Regions from separate parts of the Devosia sp. XGJD_8 genome, predicted to be linked through region 4. Evidence: predicted binding sites of a transcription regulator. Region 4 holds the regulator's gene; each other region holds the start of a gene.

Region 1 (4,224 bases), 1.9 Mb from region 4:
CCCCTCATGGGTCTCGTAGCCTTTGACCTGGTCCTCGGATTCGACGGGCTTATCGGTCTTGTTATCGACATAGATCCGCCGCAGCCGATGGCCGGTCTTGCGGTTGACCATATGCAGGGAAATTCGATCGGACGTGGTCGCGGCGGTGTACATCTTCACCGGGCAGACGATTTCGGCGATCTTGATCACACCAGTCCATACTGCTCGCGCGGCCATTACGTCCTCCGTTTCCGGAGGCAGAACGGGTAGAAAGCGCCAGACGTTCCACTCGTGACCGGCTCCGCAGTCTGCTCGCGCAAGGTCAATACGGCGCAGGGCGGCGCACGAGCGCAGGTGTGAACGCAGCAATATGCTCGCGGCGGTAGCGGGGTAGATGGCCGTCAGGGACGCAAGCTCCTGAGCGACACGTGGGCAGATGCCAACCGCTGACACCCAACGTGCCAGGTAAGAAACCGCAAAGTAAGCCGCACAATCACAGCGACGCCGTTTCAAGGGGTGCTACGGCACCAACTCTTCGCATCGCCAGTCCCGTGCGATACAGTGGAATAGGCTGGCGGTACCAGGCGCGCACCGACATCGGTTCCGCTGTCTCCATCGCCGCGTTTGTCGAAAGCGGCACGAAGGCGGCCTGATGCGAAAACCGTCCCAGTCCAGAACCGGTATACTGCGGGACGATGATTCTTCGTGCATGGGACCAACCCATGGCAATCAACCACGCCCCGGCAATCCTGAAGTGGCGCCAGGACGTTGACCGCTATGAGGGCGGCTTGTCCCCCTCTCTTCGGTCTTCTACCGTGTCGACTATGCTGTTCGGCTGCAACGAATGGATCCGCACGCATGCCGAGGCCGCGTCTCCAGAGGACATAGCGCGGATCGAGCATATCAGATCCGAACTCGAGGGTTGGCTGGCAGAACGAGGGTTGACCTTCTCCGGTTAACGGACGCAACGCAGGGTCTGGCCGCCGCCCCCATGGGTTTGAGTGATCGCCTGGCGACGACGTCACATCGGACATTCGTCTGAGCCCTCGCAACCTGTACCGGGCCATTTACCTCACTCTTTCTGGGCGAGGACCTCAACGCTGGCCGGTCCTGACGTTATCTTCTCACCAGGTTGGCCTGCCTTGCGACATACCCGGGGGGATCATCGACATGAGGTCGGCCTGCCTGCCTCCGGCGGAAATCGAACCAGGCTGCGGACCGGTTATGGCGCCTTAGGATGCACGTTCCGTTCCGTCATGGGTCGCCGGCCCATGCCTGGATCCGGCTACACCTGAAACGGTCGATGCGGACGTATGATCATCGAAAACCGTGCGACCGCCATAGTCACGCGAGCTTGCCCGCTCTCGTGCAATATAAGACTTGAGCGATGGGCCCGTGGCCGAGGCCTCAAGGATCCTTGCCTGTGCATCCAGTCGCTTGATTGCCCCCAGCTGCTCGTCCTGCCCCAGCCGCGACCTGGTCACGGCACCCTTCAGCACCTGGATGGTGCGGTCATAGACTGCCAACGGGACGGGAAACGGATGACCATCTTTGCCGCCATGAGCCATTGCGAACCGGCCGGGATCGGCAAAGCGATGCGGAGCGCCGTGAACGACCTCGGCAACCATTGCCAGCGATTCCACCGTCCGGGCGCCTACCCCTGGCACAAGAAGCAGTTGGGCGAAATCGACAGGTCCTCGATCGGCGGCCGCGGCCAAGCTGCCGTGGAGACGCCTGAGCATGACATCGCTGGGCCGCAGGTCGTGATGTTCGGGCATGACCAAGTGAGGCAGGAAGGGCTGGCCATTGGGCTGCTCGACCAGGCCACGCAGCTTTCCCACTTCCCGCACGATGGCGTCGGGACCGAGTGAGGTCAGAAGATCTACGCTTCCCGTCCTCGCTCCTGCCGCCCGAATATCGGTCAGGTTGATGATTTCGCCCTGAGCCTGTCCTTCGATCGCGGCGTGGGGCCGCTCCACGAAGCTGCTCAAGCCCTGGGAGGTCCAGTGATAGCGGCGTGCCTGGCCAGCATCGCCTTTCATGCCCTGCTGCACGACAACCCACTTGCCATCGGCCGCGACGATAAAGCCATGGAGGTAGAGATCAAAGCCGTCCTGGACGGCGGCACTGTCGACCTTGGCAACGAGACGGCTGGTGGAGGCCAGCGCGCTCCCGTCGAACCCCACTCTGTCCCCGATCGATATCAATTCGGCCGGGGTGCTGCGGGAGTGCTTGCCGCGTCCGCCGCAGACATGCAGGCCCAGCTCCTTCTCCAATGGCGCCAGGCCGCGCTTGAGAGCGCCGATCACGCTCGTGGTGATCCCGGAGGAATGCCAGTCCATGCCCATGACGGCGCCAAAGGATTGAAACCAGAATGGATGGGCCAGCCGCTGCAGCAGCTCGTCTCTGCCATACTCGGCAACCACCGCTTCGCAGATCAGCGCTCCAAGCTTGGCCATGCGTTCGCTCAGCCAGCGCGGGACTCTGCCGCCATGCAATGGGAGATCGGCACTGCCGGAACGGATTGCCACGACTACCTCTTGGGTTGCGAGCGACTATAACAGGGAACAAAGCAGAAACAACCATGCGTCGGCGTATCGGGCTGGGCAACCTTCCAGGCCGTGCCCGGTTGCCTCGAAGGAGGCCTGCCATGCCATCGAACCTGATCCGCAAGAGTTGTTACGACCCTGCGACGAAAATCCTCTCGATCTGGCTCGTCACCAACGGCAGACGCTATGACTATCTCGACGTTCCGCCGGAGACATACGGCGCGTTCAGCAGGGCCTTTTCCAAGGGCTGGTTCTTCAACCGGCATATTCGGAGTTCGTTCACCCTGCGGCAGGATGAGCATGGACGGACAGCCCCACCGGCGAACAGCGCCGGTGGGTGACGATACCAGCTTCAACTTGGCTTGCCTGCCCCGCCTCGCGTTCGCCACAAACCTCTGTCACAACTGCGCTTACGTTTTTCAGCCCCGTTGGCTGCGCCCGTCACCGGTTCACCGGCCCCGGCCCACCTCCTTCCAATTGCGAGCGTTAGGTACCCCTTGGCATATGCTGCTCTGGGTCATTGCCCGCGCGTTTCCCGGACCAAAGGCCCCGTGCCGAGCTCTATCGCGGCGGCGACTGCCTACGCAGTCACAAGGTCCAGGGACGTTCTGCGCCGCCGTAAGAGCAATTGGCTTGCACGCAAGGCGGCTCCTGTCGGCCTTCAGGCGCCAGTTCGGATCGGTGATGCCATCTCAGCGCGGCAATGGGCCGGCTCCATCGGAAGCCGGGTACCCGCTGCGCCGCAGGCACGAACGCATCGGGTCCCGCACCATCGATACGAACAGCATCAACCCAGAGAGATCTTTTTCATGGATGAGTTCAACTACAAGGCCAGCGCAGAGCTGTTTCCCAGCCGGCGCTACGCCAAGACCCAGCAGACCCGCTACCGCCGCTTCGCGACCGCGGCGGAGGCCATCCGCTACCTCATCGAGGACCTTCCCAGCAGCGGTCGCGCTGGCTCGTTCCTTGAAGTGGAGGAGAAGCGCTTTGAGGGCGAGGCTATCCGCGCGCTCTATGATGCCGCCGCCTATCCGCTTGGCAGACGGAAGATCGCTGCCTGATGAGTACTTTCAGCGCAAGAGCCAGCCGGCACGAGCCGCCAGCGGTCGATAAAAACGCCGCGATCGCACGACAGCAGCACTACCTGAGGCTGGCCGATGCACGGGTTACGGCCGGTGACCGCGTCGCGGCGGAAAACTACTTCCAGCACGCCGAGCACTTCCTTCGTTGCGCAATCGAAGGAACACGCTGATGAGCGAGATCGCACCAGGCGCCTCGTCAAGCGACCGGCCATGGCCGCAGATCATGTCCCGCTACCGCCAGCCTGACCGATGGCGCAGCACGCTCGAACTGGCGATCTCCCTCGCACCATTCGTCGTCTGCTGGGGACTGGCCTGGACCTCTCTGGCTTATGGCTTCTGGTGGGGCCTGGTGTTCACCATTCCCGCCGCCGGCTTCCTTGTCAGGCTCTTCTTGATCCAGCACGACAGCGGCCATGGCGCCTTTTTCGCGCACCGGCAGGCGGACGATTGGACGGGGCGCATCATCGGCGTTTTGACGGTGACGCCCTACGACTATTGGCGCCGAACCCATGCCCAGCATCATGCCACCGCCGGCAATCTCGATATGCGCGGCATCGGCGATGTCGAGACGCTGACGGTCAGCGAGTACCGGGCTCTGTCGCGGACGGGCCGAC
Region 2 (4,224 bases), 360 kb from region 4:
GTACCGTACAGGACTGCGTCCTGCACTTCGTCGCTGAGCTCGTTCCAGGCCGTACCGGTCGAGGCATTATAGTGCTTGAGCACGGCTTGCAGTGTCTGCAGGTAATAGGGTGCGCTGGTCTTGCTCCAGGGCAGGATGGCGCCGTCGCGTACCGACAGCGTCACATCCGGCACGATCTGGTCACGGTCGATCTTCTGCTCGGTGCCCAGGCCATCGCAGACCGGGCAGGCGCCGAACGGGTTGTTGAACGAGAACAGGCGCGGCTCGATCTCGGCAATGGTGAAGCCGGAAACCGGGCAGGCGAATTTTTCCGAGAAGGTGGCCTGGCGCGGGCTGCCGTCCTCGTTCTTCTCGTCGGCATATTCCACCAGCGCAATGCCGTCGGCCAGCTTCAGCGCCGTCTCGAAGCTTTCGGCCAGGCGGCCGGAAATGTCGGGTCCGACCACGACGCGGTCCACCACCACTTCGATATCGTGCTTGAATTTCTTGTCGAGGACCGGTGCATCCTCGATCTCGTGATATTCCCCGTCGATCTTGACGCGCTGGAAGCCCTTGCGCATCAGGTCGGCCAGTTCCTTCTTGTATTCGCCCTTGCGGCCGCGCGCGATCGGCGCCAGCAGGAAGAGCCTTGTGCCCTCCGGTAGCTCCAGCACCTTGTCGACCATCTGGCTGACCGTCTGGCTCTCGATGGGCAGGCCCGTGGCCGGCGAATAGGGCACGCCGACGCGCGCGAACAGCAGCCGCAGGTAGTCATAGATCTCGGTGACAGTGCCAACCGTCGAGCGCGGGTTGCGCGACGTGGTCTTCTGCTCGATGGAAATGGCAGGGGAGAGCCCTTCGATGTGTTCCACATCGGGCTTCTGCATCATTTCGAGGAACTGCCGGGCATAGGCAGAGAGGCTCTCGACATAGCGCCGCTGGCCTTCCGCATAGATGGTGTCGAACGCGAGGGACGATTTCCCCGAGCCGGACAGGCCCGTCATCACGATGAGGCTGTCGCGCGGCAGTTTGAGATCGATCCCCTTGAGATTGTGTTCGCGGGCGCCGCGTACGATGATCTCACGGTTCTGGCTGGGCTTTGGCGTCATCATTTCAGTCCATGGCTCGGTGCGCCATCGGCGGCCCGGCGGCAAAGTCGGAATAGGGCTTCGGGGAGAGCACACAAATAGGCACGGTCCATCCCCGCCGCAAGCGGGCCCCGCGCATGGCCGCCCGGCTGTGCGGTCACCTTAGCGTGTCCCTCAAGGCTTGCCAAAGCACCTTTGGCTGCCTGGAACATAAGCGGAACAATCCAGATTCGGTCAAGGGCCCACATGCTGGGTCACTCCATGCCAGGCCGTGAACAGGGCTGCGGCGACGAACAACGCGCCAGCGCCCCGACCGATCCAGATCGTCGCCTGCGGGTTGCCGATCAGGGCATCACGACCCTTGCCGGCGGCCAGCGCCAGGGCGCCATAGATGAGGAACTGCATGGTCACGGTCATCACCCCCATGACCAGCGCCTGCGACCAGATCGTTCCATATTCAGGCCGCATGAACTGCGGGAACACCGCCAGCACGAAGAGATAGGCCTTGGGATTGAGCAGGCAGGTGACCATGCCCTGGCGAAACGCCACCCAATGCGAGCGCGTCTTGGCGCTGCCGATGGCCTCCACGGTGATCGAGCTGCGCAGCAGCGTATAGCCGATCCAGGCCATATAGGCCGCACCGACCAGGATCATTGCCTGGAACACCATCGTGGGCAGCCGCGTGAGCACGCCGACCGCAAGTGCGCCGAACAGCGTATGCACCGCGCCGCCCACCATGATGCCGCCAACCGCCGCAAAGCCCGCCTTGCGCCCGCCGGTCAGCGCATTGGCGATGACGAAAAACATGTCCATGCCCGGCACCACGATGATGCCGAACAGCAGGACGAGATAGATCCAGAGCGCCTGGGCGTAGTCCATGACCATTCCGTCGAAAACAAGCCGGCTGATCTGGAGCAGGGCTGCTGACAGGCCATGTCAGCAGCGGCCGAGCAAAGGCCCGGAATGCCGCGCTTGACGGCTAACACAAAACGGAACATAAAGGGAACATAATAGACAGCTGTTCACAACTTGGCAAAGCACGGGCGGGGACCGTCGCCGCGGAGTAGTATGCCGCCGCTATGTAAGTGAGCGTCCCGCGGCTGCGGCCGGGGACTGAATCGAAAGGAATGAACGATGGCAGGCAGTGTCAACAAGGTGATCCTGGTCGGCAATCTCGGTGCGGATCCGGAAGTGCGCAACCTTCCCAGCGGCGGCAAGGTGGTCAACCTCAGTGTCGCCACCTCCGAGAACTGGAAAGATAAGAATACCGGCGAGCGCCGCGAAAAGACTGAATGGCACCGTGTGGTGATCTTCTCGGAAGGCCTGGCCCGCGTCGCCGAGAGCTATCTGCGCAAGGGCAGCAAGGTCTATCTCGAGGGCCAGTTGCAGACCCGCAAGTGGCAGGATCAGTCCGGCGCTGACAAGTATTCGACCGAAGTCGTGCTGCAGGGCTTCAATTCGAACCTGACGCTGCTCGACGGCCGCGGTGAGGGCGAAGGTGCCGGCGGCGGCTTTGGTGGCGGCAACGACACCGGCTTCCGCGGCGTACGCGACAACGCCCCGGCCGGCGGCGGCGCCCGTCGCCCGCAGGCCAATGCCCCGGCCTTCGAGCCAGGCGGCATGGACGACGACATCCCGTTCTAGGGCGTTCTTACACGTATCGCATGAGGGGGAGGGCGCTCAGGCGGCCTCCCTTTTGCTTTGCGGCATCGGTGTCAGCGGGCTTCAGCCCGATAGGTCCGGCTGGTATTCCGGCCCGCATCCTTGGCGGCATAGAGTGCCGTATCGGCCTGCCGGAACAGGTCCTGCGACGAGCCGCCGCGATAGTGGGCGACGCCAACCGAGGCGCCGAGCCGGAATGTGTGTCCACCCCGCACAAAGGGATGTCCGATCATCGCCACAATGCCCTCGGCCAGGGCTTCGGCCGCACCGGCCGATGTGTCCGGTCCCAGCAAGACGGCAAATTCGTCGCCGCCAATGCGGGCCACCAGCTGCGCGCTGCTGCAGCTTGCCGTCAGCCGCAGCGCCGCCTCCTTGAGGCACTCATCGCCCAGCACGTGCCCATAGGTGTCGTTGACCTGCTTGAACCCATCCAGGTCGATCAGCAGCAACGCACCTGGGCCATTGCCGCCAGTCGCGTCGAGCGCACTTAGATGGGCCTGGAACTGGCTGCGGTTTGCAAGCCCGGTCATCACGTCGAACTCGGCCAGATAGCGGGTGCGGTCCGCCATCAGCTTTTCCTCGGTGACATCCTGCTTCATGCCGAAGATGCGGGTGGCGACGCCGTTGCGGCTCTCCACCGCCCCGGTCAGCCGCATCCAGCGGTGGTTGCCGCGGGCCGTGATGATCTCCACCGTCAAGGCAAAATCGGTACAGGTGGCGATGGCATGGGCACGGGCCGCTTCCATCTGCCGCCGCGACGCCTCGGTATAGCAGGACAGCGACAGCTCCCGGGTGACCTGGGTGCCGCGCTCGATCTCGAACAGATCATAGACCCCATTGGTCCATTGCAGGCTGTTGTCGGCCAGGTCGCATTGCCAGACGCCGATCTTGGCGGTGGCCGAGGCGCGCTCGAACAGTTCCCGCCGCAATTCCTCCGCGCGGACGCTCTCGGCAATGACCTTCGCCTGCGCTTCGATGACCTGGCGTAGCTGCTCGACCGTAGCATCGGTGACCAGCTCCTGCGCCAGCCCGGCAATCCGCTCCGCCATCTGGGACGGGCGCGGCTTGGAATCGTAAAGGCTCAGCAACAGGGTCGGGCATCCGGCGGCAGCGGGCAGGGTCAGGCCAACATAGAACCGCGCGGCGCAAGGCCCCTCAGCGCCCGTGTCGGCCAGCACGAGCGGGCAGGAGCCATCCAGGACGCGCGCCTGCAGCAGTGCCAGATTGTCGGCGAGGGGGCCGACCGCCGCCACGACCGACAAACCATTGTCGGCCACCGTGGTCAATTGGGCGCCGGCAATGCCGAGCAGGTCACACAAGCGCCCCAGGCGCGTGCCAAAGTCGGTATCGTCATTCGAATCCGCCACTTCTGTTGGCGGCTTCCGGATGGAGTAGGCAAGGCTGCGCAATTCGGCGCTCCTGTATAGAGCGGGGAGGCTAGCAGGGTGGGGTTAAGACTTCACCAGCCAGCAGCATCGCAAAGCCGAACAATTCT
Region 3 (4,224 bases), 260 kb from region 4:
GCGCAGGCGCAGGGCATCCTGGGTCAGGTCGAGCGGGAAGCCATAGGTGTCGTAGAGCTTGAAGGCGGCGGCGCCATTGAGTACCGCGCCTTCGCTCATCTCGCTGGTCTCGGCATCGAGGATCTGCAGGCCGCGGCCGAGCGTCTTGAGGAAGCGGCCCTCTTCGAGGCGAACAGTCTCGGCGATCATTGCTTCGCCGCGGCTGAGTTCGGGATAGGCCTGGCCCATCTCGCGCACCAGGGTGGGCACCAGCTTGTAGATGACCGGCTCGCTGCTGCCGAGCAGGGTGGCGTGGCGCATGGCGCGGCGCATGATGCGGCGCAGCACATAGCCGCGGCCCTCATTGGAGGGCAGCACGCCCTCGGCGATGAGGAAGCTCATGGAGCGCAGGTGATCGGCAATGACGCGCAGGCTCCGGTTGCCCTCGCCGTCGATATCGGCACCGGTGGCATTTGCCGTGGCGGCGATCAGTGAGCGGAACAGGTCGATATCGTAATTGTCATGCACGCCCTGCATCACCGCGGCGACGCGCTCGAGGCCCATGCCGGTATCGATCGAGGGCCGCGGCAAGCCGGTGCGGGAGCCGTCGCCATGCTGCTCATACTGCATGAAGACCAGGTTCCAGATCTCGATCCAGCGATCGCCATCTTCCTCGGGCGAGCCCGGCGGGCCACCCCAGACATGCTCGCCATGATCATAGAACACTTCCGAGCACGGGCCGCAGGGGCCGGTATCGCCCATCTGCCAGAAGTTCGACTTGGCGCCGAGCTTGACGATGCGGTCCTCGGAGAGACCGGCAATCTTCTTCCACAGGTCCAGCGCCTCGTCATCGTCCTCATAGACGGTGACCATCAGCTTGTCCTTGGGCAGGCCCCAGTCGCGGGTCAAAAGGTTCCAGGCCAGCTCGATGGCGTGGTCCTTGAAATAATCGCCGAACGAGAAATTGCCCAGCATCTCGAAGAAGGTGTGGTGGCGCGCGGTGAAGCCGACATTGTCGAGGTCGTTGTGCTTGCCGCCGGCGCGCACGCATTTCTGTGCCGTGGTGGCGCGCGAATAGGGGCGCTTTTCGACGCCGGTAAAGGTGTTCTTGAACTGCACCATGCCCGAATTGGTGAACATCAGCGTCGGATCGTTGCGCGGCACCAAAGGGCTCGACGGCACGGCCTCGTGACCATTGCGGGCAAAGTAGTCGACAAAGCTCGAACGGAGGTCGTTTACGCTGGTCATCAAAAGGCTTTCATTGCGGAGAATGGCGCGATGCGCCGCAGAGAAGGTCGGCTGGCTTTCTATCGTGCCGGTCGCGGCAATGTCCAGCATTGCTGCGGCACTGGCATCACGGCGCCCAAACAAAAAAGAGGCACCGCCTGCGCGATGCCTCCAGCAAACCCTGCATGGGTGGATAGCCTATTCGTCGTCGCCCGCGGCCTCGTCGTCGCCGCCGGCCACCAGCAGCACCTCACCGAGCAGGCCCGAGCTTTCGCGCACGCCTTGTTCGATCGTATTGGCGATCGCCGGATTGTCCTTGAGGAACTGGCGCGCATTCTCGCGGCCCTGCCCCAGACGCTGGCTGTCCCAGGAGAACCAGGCGCCCGATTTCTCGACAATGCCGGACTTGACGCCCAGATCGAGCAATTCGCCCGTCTTGGAAATGCCTTCGCCATACATGATGTCGAATTCGACCTGGCGGAAGGGCGGGGCCAGCTTGTTCTTGACCACCTTCACGCGGGTCTGGTTGCCCACGATCTCTTCGCGATCCTTGAGCGCGCCGATGCGGCGGATGTCGAGGCGAACCGAGGCGTAGAACTTGAGGGCATTGCCGCCCGTCGTCGTCTCGGGCGAGCCATACATCACGCCGATCTTCATGCGGATCTGGTTGATGAAGATGACCAGGCACTTGGACTTGGAGATCGACGAGGTCAGCTTGCGCATGGCCTGGCTCATCAGCCGCGCCTGCAGGCCCGGCAGGGCATCGCCCATCTCGCCTTCGAGTTCGGCCCGCGGCGTCAGCGCCGCCACCGAATCGACCACCAGCACGTCGATGGCACCGCTTCGCACCAGCGTGTCGGTGATTTCGAGCGCCTGCTCGCCGGCATCGGGCTGGGAGATCAGCAGGTCATCGACATTGACGCCCAGCTTGCGGGCATAGATCGGGTCCAGCGCATGCTCGGCGTCGACAAAGGCGCAGATGCCGCCGGCCCGCTGGGCCTCGGCGATGACATGCAGCGCCAGCGTGGTCTTGCCCGAGCTTTCCGGCCCGAAAATTTCAACGATACGGCCCTTGGGCAGGCCGCCAATGCCCAGCGCGATGTCGAGGCCGAGCGACCCGGTCGAGATCGATTCGACCTCGATCGAGGACGCCTCGCCCAGGCGCATGATCGAGCCCTTGCCGAAATTGCGCTCAATCTGGCTGAGCGCCGCGGCAAGTGCCTTGTCCTTATCCATCGATCCACCTTCAACAACACGTAGCGGCGCGTTAGCCATCAGTTCTCTCCTTATTCCACGCTCTTGGAGGCTGCGCAACGCGCCGACACCGCAGGTGGCCATGCCTTGAATGTGCGCTATTTGTTCTCATCTTGTTCCCGTCCTGTCAAGGGACAAAATGAGAACATCGGGATGGAGAAGCACAGAATCGCCGCCCCGACCTTGTGCCACGGCCGCGGGGGATTCGCGACCGCCTGACGATAAGTATGATTTTTGGCTTGCCTCTTCGCGCCTTGTTGCGCTTTATGCCGGACAATCGCCAGCGGAGTTGCCCAGCATGAACCTGATCCAGTTTTTCGATGCCAATGGCGAGCGCGCCGTCGGCGCCATCGAGGGCGGCACCGCCCGCCTGGTGAATGGCGCCACCAGCGTCTATGCCCTGGCCATGACGGCCCTATCCCGGCAGGGCGGCATCGGCGCACTGGTCGCCGAAATGGGCCTGGGCGAAACGCTGGACCGCGCCGCAATCCTGGCCGAAGGCCGCATGCTGGCCCCGGTCGATCATCCCGATCCGGCCCATCTCTATGTCACCGGCACGGGCCTCACCCATCTGGGCTCCGCTGCCACGCGCGACGCCATGCACACCGCCAATAGCGGCGCCGTCGAGACCGGCCTCACTGACACGATGAAGATGTTCCGCATGGGTCTCGAAGGCGGCAAGCCGGCCGACGGACGCAAGGGCGTGCAGCCGGAATGGTTCTACAAGGGCAATGGCTATTCGGTGGTCAACCCCGGCCACCCCATTCCCTCCCCCGGCTTCGCGCTCGACGCCGGCGAAGAGCCGGAAATCGCCGGCATCTATGTGATCGACCACAATGGCCAGCCGCGCCGACTGGGCTTTGCCCTCGCCAATGAATTTTCCGACCATGTGACCGAGCGGGTCAACTACCTCTATCTGGCCCATTCCAAGCTGCGCGCCTGCGCCTTCGGGCCCGAATTGCGCCTGGGCGACCTGCCGGCCCATATCGAGGGCATGTCGCGCATCCTGCGTGACGGAAAGGTGCTGTGGGAAAAGCCCTTCCTGTCGGGTGAGGACAATATGAGCCACACCATCGCCAATCTGGAATATCACCACTTCAAGTATGACCTGTTCCGCCACCCCGGCGACGTGCATGTGCATATGTTCGGCACCGCGACGCTGAGCTTTGCCGATGGCATCAAGACGCAGCCCGACGACATCTTCGAGATCGAGGAAGCCCAGTTCGGCGCGGCGCTGCGCAACCCGGTGCGCAACGAGGTCGAGCACCCCGTCATCGTCGGCAATCTCTATTGATCTTGAAGCCGGCCAACTAACATGTCAGTTATCCTTCCGCCTGCTGGAGGGATGACATGACTGCTCGCGCTTTCGAAAAACGCCGGGTCGGACGCACCGACCTGGAGGTGACCACGCTGGGCCTGGGCGGCGCCTCGCTGGCCGGCATCTTCTCCGCCGTCCCGGCCGATCAGGCCCGCGCCACCGTCAGCCACGCGCTGGACATGGGCATCACCTATGTCGATACCGCGCCGCAATATGGCCTGGGCCGCTCCGAACACCTGATGGGCGATGTGCTGCGCGAGCGGCGCGAGGGCGTCGTGCTGTCCAGCAAGGTCGGCCGCCTGCTCAAGCCGGTTTCGCCTGCCGAGCAGGACAAGGGCGCCTGGGTCGATCCCCTGCCCTTCAACCAGCTCTATGACTATTCCTATGATGCGGTCATGCGCTCATTCGAGGACAGCCTGCAGCGGCTGGGCCTCAACAGCATCGAC
Region 4 (4,224 bases):
ACCAAGGACAATTTCATCAACACCATCGTGGTCAATTCGGCCATCGGCGGATCGACCAATGCGCCGATCCACATCCAGGCCATTGCCAAGCATATCGGCGTGGAACTCGAACTGCAGGATTTCCAGACCTATGGCCACAAGGTGCCGCTGCTGGTGAACCTACAGCCGGCGGGCGAATATCTGGGCGAGGACTATTATCACGCTGGTGGCGTGCCGGCGGTGGTCAACGAGTTGATGACCCAGGGCCTGATCCGCGAGAACGCGCCGACCGTCAATGGCAAGACCATTGGCGAGAATTGCCGCAACACGACGATCCAGGACGACAAGGTCATCCGCCGCTTCGACAATCCGCTCAAGACCGAGGCGGGCTTCCTCGTGCTGCGTGGCAACCTCTTTGACAATGCCATCATGAAGACCAGCGTGATCTCGTCGGAGTTCCGCGATCGCTACCTCAACAACCCCGAGCATCCGGGCATGTTCGAGGGCAAGGCGGTGGTGTTCGATGGACCGGAGGATTACCACCACCGCATCGACGATCCCGCGCTCGATATCGACGAGAATACGCTGCTGTTTATGCGCGGCGCCGGGCCGATCGGTTATCCAGGCGCGGCGGAAGTGGTCAACATGCGGCCGCCCAGCTATCTGATCAAGAAGGGCGTGCATGCGCTGGCCTGTATCGGCGATGGCCGCCAGTCGGGTACTTCGGGCTCGCCCTCGATCCTCAATGCTTCGCCAGAGGCGGCGGCGGGTGGCAATCTCGCCATCCTGCAGACAGGCGACCGGGTGCGGATCGATCTCAACCAGGGGCAGGCCAATATCCTGATCTCGGACGCCGAGATCGCCAAGCGCCGAGCCGATCTCGAGGCTTCCGGCGGCTACAAGTTCCCCAAGCACCAGACGCCCTGGCAGGAAATCCAGCGCGGTCTGGTTGGCCAGCTCGGCGATGGTGCCATTCTCAAGCCAGCCGAAAAGTACCAGCGCATCGCGCAGAACAACGGCATCCCGCGCGACAACCACTGATCGCGGATTTTGTAAGACAAGGGGGACCGCATGCATGCGGTCCCCCATTTTGTTTGCTGCTGGCGACCAGACAAAGAAAAGGCCACCGCGACAAATCGCGGTGGCCTCGCCGAGCGGCGCCGAAGCGCGCTCGCTATGATCTAGCGCAGACTAGAGCAGGGTCAGGTTGGTCGCCGATTCCTTGCCGTCACGGCCGGTCTCGAGCTCATAGGTGACCTTGTCGTTCTCGTAGAGGCCCTGCAGGCCCGAACGCTGAACAGCAGAAATATGGACGAAGGCGTCCTTGCCGCCATTTTCAGGCGAAATGAAGCCGAAGCCCTTAGTGGTGTTGAAGAACTTTACGGTGCCGGTGATTACGGACATGATAGTTTCCTTTTGCTCGTAGCATCAGCGAACGAGCGGTTATCCAATGGCAACATGCCAAAGGGACATAACGTTCGCATGGTAGAGAAGGAAGCCACGGTCCGGCGAACCGGCATTAGGCAGCCGACTTAGGCTGAAAACGTATGCTACCTATGTGGCACGGAACAGCGCCATCTGCAAGGTCCCGGCACTGTCGGCCGTTAAATTCCGCTTAAGTCGCTAGAAAAATCCCAAGAAAACCAAGGGAGTGGCTTCGCGCGTAAGTACCACGGCCGGCCTCATCGGCCGCCAGAGGCGGTTCGATGCCCCGGTACGATCTGCCAAAATGAGGGGGTGGCAGGGTGACGCGCCTGTGCTGGCCCACGCCTCGCGTCACGCTGCTGAGGGCTATAGCGCCCTAATACTTGCGGAGAAGACCGACAAGGCGGCCCTGCACCTTGACGCGGTCAGGCGGGAAGATGCGGGTTTCGTAAGCGGGGTTGGCCGCCTCCAGCGCCACGGTATTGCCCTTGCGGCGCAGGCGCTTGAGCGTTGCTTCCTCATCGTCCACCAAGGCGACGATGATTTCGCCCGTCGAGGCCTGATCCTGCTTCTTGATGAGCACAGTATCCCCGTCGAAAATGCCAGCATCGATCATCGAGTCACCGCGGACTTCAAGCGCGAAGTGCTCACCGGCGCCCAGCATTTCCGGCGGAACCATGATGGTGTGCGAGTGGGTCTGGATGGCCTCAATGGGCGTGCCGGCCGCAATACGGCCCATGACCGGGATGGAAATCGGTCGGGCATAGTCTTCGGCCGCCGACATGCGCGAGGGCGGGGAGCTGACCTTGCCCAGACTGCCTTCGATGACCGATGGCTCAAAGCGGGCCTTGCGGCCGCCGAGTGACGGGTTCATCGAATCCGGGAGCTTGACCACTTCGAGGGCCCGGGCCCGGTTGGGCAGGCGACGGATGAAACCGCGCTCCTCAAGGGCGGTGATCAGCCGGTGGATGCCCGATTTGGACGCCAGGTCGAGCGCATCCTTCATCTCGTCGAAGGATGGCGGAATGCCGCTTTCCTTCATCCGCTCATGGATGAACATAAGCAGCTCGTGTTGTTTGCGCGTCAGCATGGGCCCCTCGGGGAGTGAATCAGAACATAGGCAGAACGACTATAGGTGTTCCAGTTATGTTCCGCAATATGCTTTGCAAAAGATCAGTCGTCGTTGCGATCGCGACAGTCAGAAAGCATCCAGCGGGATGGCTTCGACAATGGTGCCGGGCAATTGGCCGGGATCGAACTCTGGTTGGACGATGAGCATATCGGCCCGCGCCAGCGAAGAGGTGTGGCCGCTGTCCGTCTGGGAGATCGGCAGCAGCTCAGGTCCAGTGAGCGTGTGCAGCAATTGCGCGCGCATGAAGTGGCGGCGGGCGGTATTGGGGGGCGTTGGGCCGGCCAGCGGCAGGTGCCAGGGGGATGGTTCTGGATAGCCAAGCCACGCGCGCAATGCGGGGCGAATGAACACCATGGCGGTGACCATGGCGGAAACCGGATTGCCGGGGAGGCCGAAGATCAGGGTGCTGCCGCGTGTTCCGAACATGAGGGGCTTGCCGGGCCGCATGTTGATCTTCCAGAAATCCAGCGTGACACCCAATTCCAGGAGGATGTCCTGCACGATGTCGTGGTCGCCGACGCTTGCGCCACCTGTGGTGATGACTATATCCGGCCCAGTGGCGAAAATGTCTTGGAGTGCGTTGCGAAGCTGAGCCGCATCGTCGCGGGCAATGCCGTGATCGGTGACCGTTTCGGCGTAGGGCGTCAGCATGGGCCGCAGCCCAAAACTGTTTGATGCCACAATCTGGTCGGGGCCAAGTGGCGTGCCGGGCAGCACGAGTTCGTCGCCCGTGGCGAGCAGGGCGATGCGGGGCCGTTTGGCGACCTTGAGCGTGGCCGCGTTGGCAGCGGCGGCAACCGCCAGCTGCATTGGTGCCAGGCGAATGCCGGCGTCGACGAGCTGTTGACCGGTAGCGAAGTCGTTACCCAAAGGCCGCACGCTGTGGCCCTGTCGTGCCGGAACAGTGAAGGAAACCGAGTCTCCGTCGCGCTTGGCCTCTTCCTGCATGATGACCGTGTCGGCGCCTTCGGGTACCGGTGCACCAGTGAAGATGCGGACAGCCTCGCCCGGCCCAAGCGTGCCGAGGTAGCCGGCGCCCGCCTGTGACGTGCCGACCACGGTCAGCCCGTGGCCAGCGACGACATCGGCAGCGCGGATGGCGTAGCCGTCCATGGCGCTGGAATTGAATGGAGGCTGATCGTGGGTGGCAAATACGGGTTCAAGCAGCACGCGCCCGGCAGCCTCGGACAGCGGCACGGTCTCGGCGATGGGCGCCGGCACGCGCCGGAGGATCGCGGCAATCGCGTCATCCACGGGGAGCAGGCTCATGACCGGGAAAAGTCTCCGGACTTTCCGCCGGATTTTTCGACCAGGCAGATATCGGTGATGGTCATGGCCCGGTCGATGGCCTTGGCCATGTCGTAGAGCGTCAGTGCCGCGGTCGAGGCGGCGACCAGGGCTTCCATCTCGACACCGGTCTGCCCGGTGGTTTCGGCCGTGGCACGGATAAGGATGGCATCGGGGCCATCAGCTTCGATGTCGACGCTGACCTTGGTCAGTGGAATGGGGTGGCAAAGCGGGATGAGGTCGGACGTCTTCTTGGCGGCCATGATACCGGCAATGCGAGCAACTGCCAGGGCATCGCCCTTCTTGAGGCCACCATCCATGATGGCGACAATCGTGCCGGTCTCGGCGACAATCCTGGCCTGCGCCAAGGCGCGGCGCCGGGTGATCGCCTTGTCGCCGAT

The links. Region 4 encodes LexA, which represses DNA repair genes until DNA is damaged. Its sites were predicted from a motif close to TGTTCNNNNTGTGTTCNG; they were not measured.
Region 1: a site for LexA is predicted at 2,543-2,560, ahead of ACLI1C_RS02210 (DUF763 domain-containing protein). Genes of this name have one in related genera too.
Region 2: a site for LexA is predicted at 2,058-2,075, ahead of ssb (single-stranded DNA-binding protein). Genes of this name have one in related genera too.
Region 3: a site for LexA is predicted at 2,564-2,581, ahead of recA (recombinase RecA). Genes of this name have one in related genera too.

Annotation. Positions count from the first base shown of each region.
Region 1 covers NZ_JBKJHF010000001.1:469,496-473,719, reverse strand. The annotation lists gene ACLI1C_RS02220 (Ku protein) at 1-216, opposite strand, end outside; gene ACLI1C_RS02215 (hypothetical protein) at 702-938, shown strand; gene ACLI1C_RS02210 (DUF763 domain-containing protein) at 1,212-2,510, opposite strand; gene ACLI1C_RS02205 (KTSC domain-containing protein) at 2,630-2,869, shown strand; gene ACLI1C_RS02200 (hypothetical protein) at 3,338-3,589, shown strand; gene ACLI1C_RS02195 (DUF4167 domain-containing protein) at 3,589-3,780, shown strand; gene ACLI1C_RS02190 (fatty acid desaturase) at 3,780-4,224, shown strand, end outside.
Region 2 covers NZ_JBKJHF010000001.1:1,961,061-1,965,284, forward strand. The annotation lists gene uvrA (excinuclease ABC subunit UvrA) at 1-1,091, opposite strand, end outside; gene ACLI1C_RS09200 (LysE family translocator) at 1,302-1,946, opposite strand; gene ssb (single-stranded DNA-binding protein) at 2,202-2,711, shown strand; gene ACLI1C_RS09210 (diguanylate cyclase domain-containing protein) at 2,783-4,096, opposite strand.
Region 3 covers NZ_JBKJHF010000001.1:2,578,548-2,582,771, forward strand. The annotation lists gene alaS (alanine--tRNA ligase) at 1-1,227, opposite strand, end outside; gene recA (recombinase RecA) at 1,405-2,481, opposite strand; gene araD1 (AraD1 family protein) at 2,759-3,754, shown strand; gene ACLI1C_RS12375 (aldo/keto reductase) at 3,811-4,224, shown strand, end outside.
Region 4 covers NZ_JBKJHF010000001.1:2,323,279-2,327,502, reverse strand. The annotation lists gene ACLI1C_RS10965 (IlvD/Edd family dehydratase) at 1-1,020, shown strand, start outside; gene ACLI1C_RS10960 (cold-shock protein) at 1,171-1,383, opposite strand; gene lexA (transcriptional repressor LexA) at 1,781-2,494, opposite strand; gene glp (gephyrin-like molybdotransferase Glp) at 2,603-3,805, opposite strand; gene moaC (cyclic pyranopterin monophosphate synthase MoaC) at 3,802-4,224, opposite strand, start outside.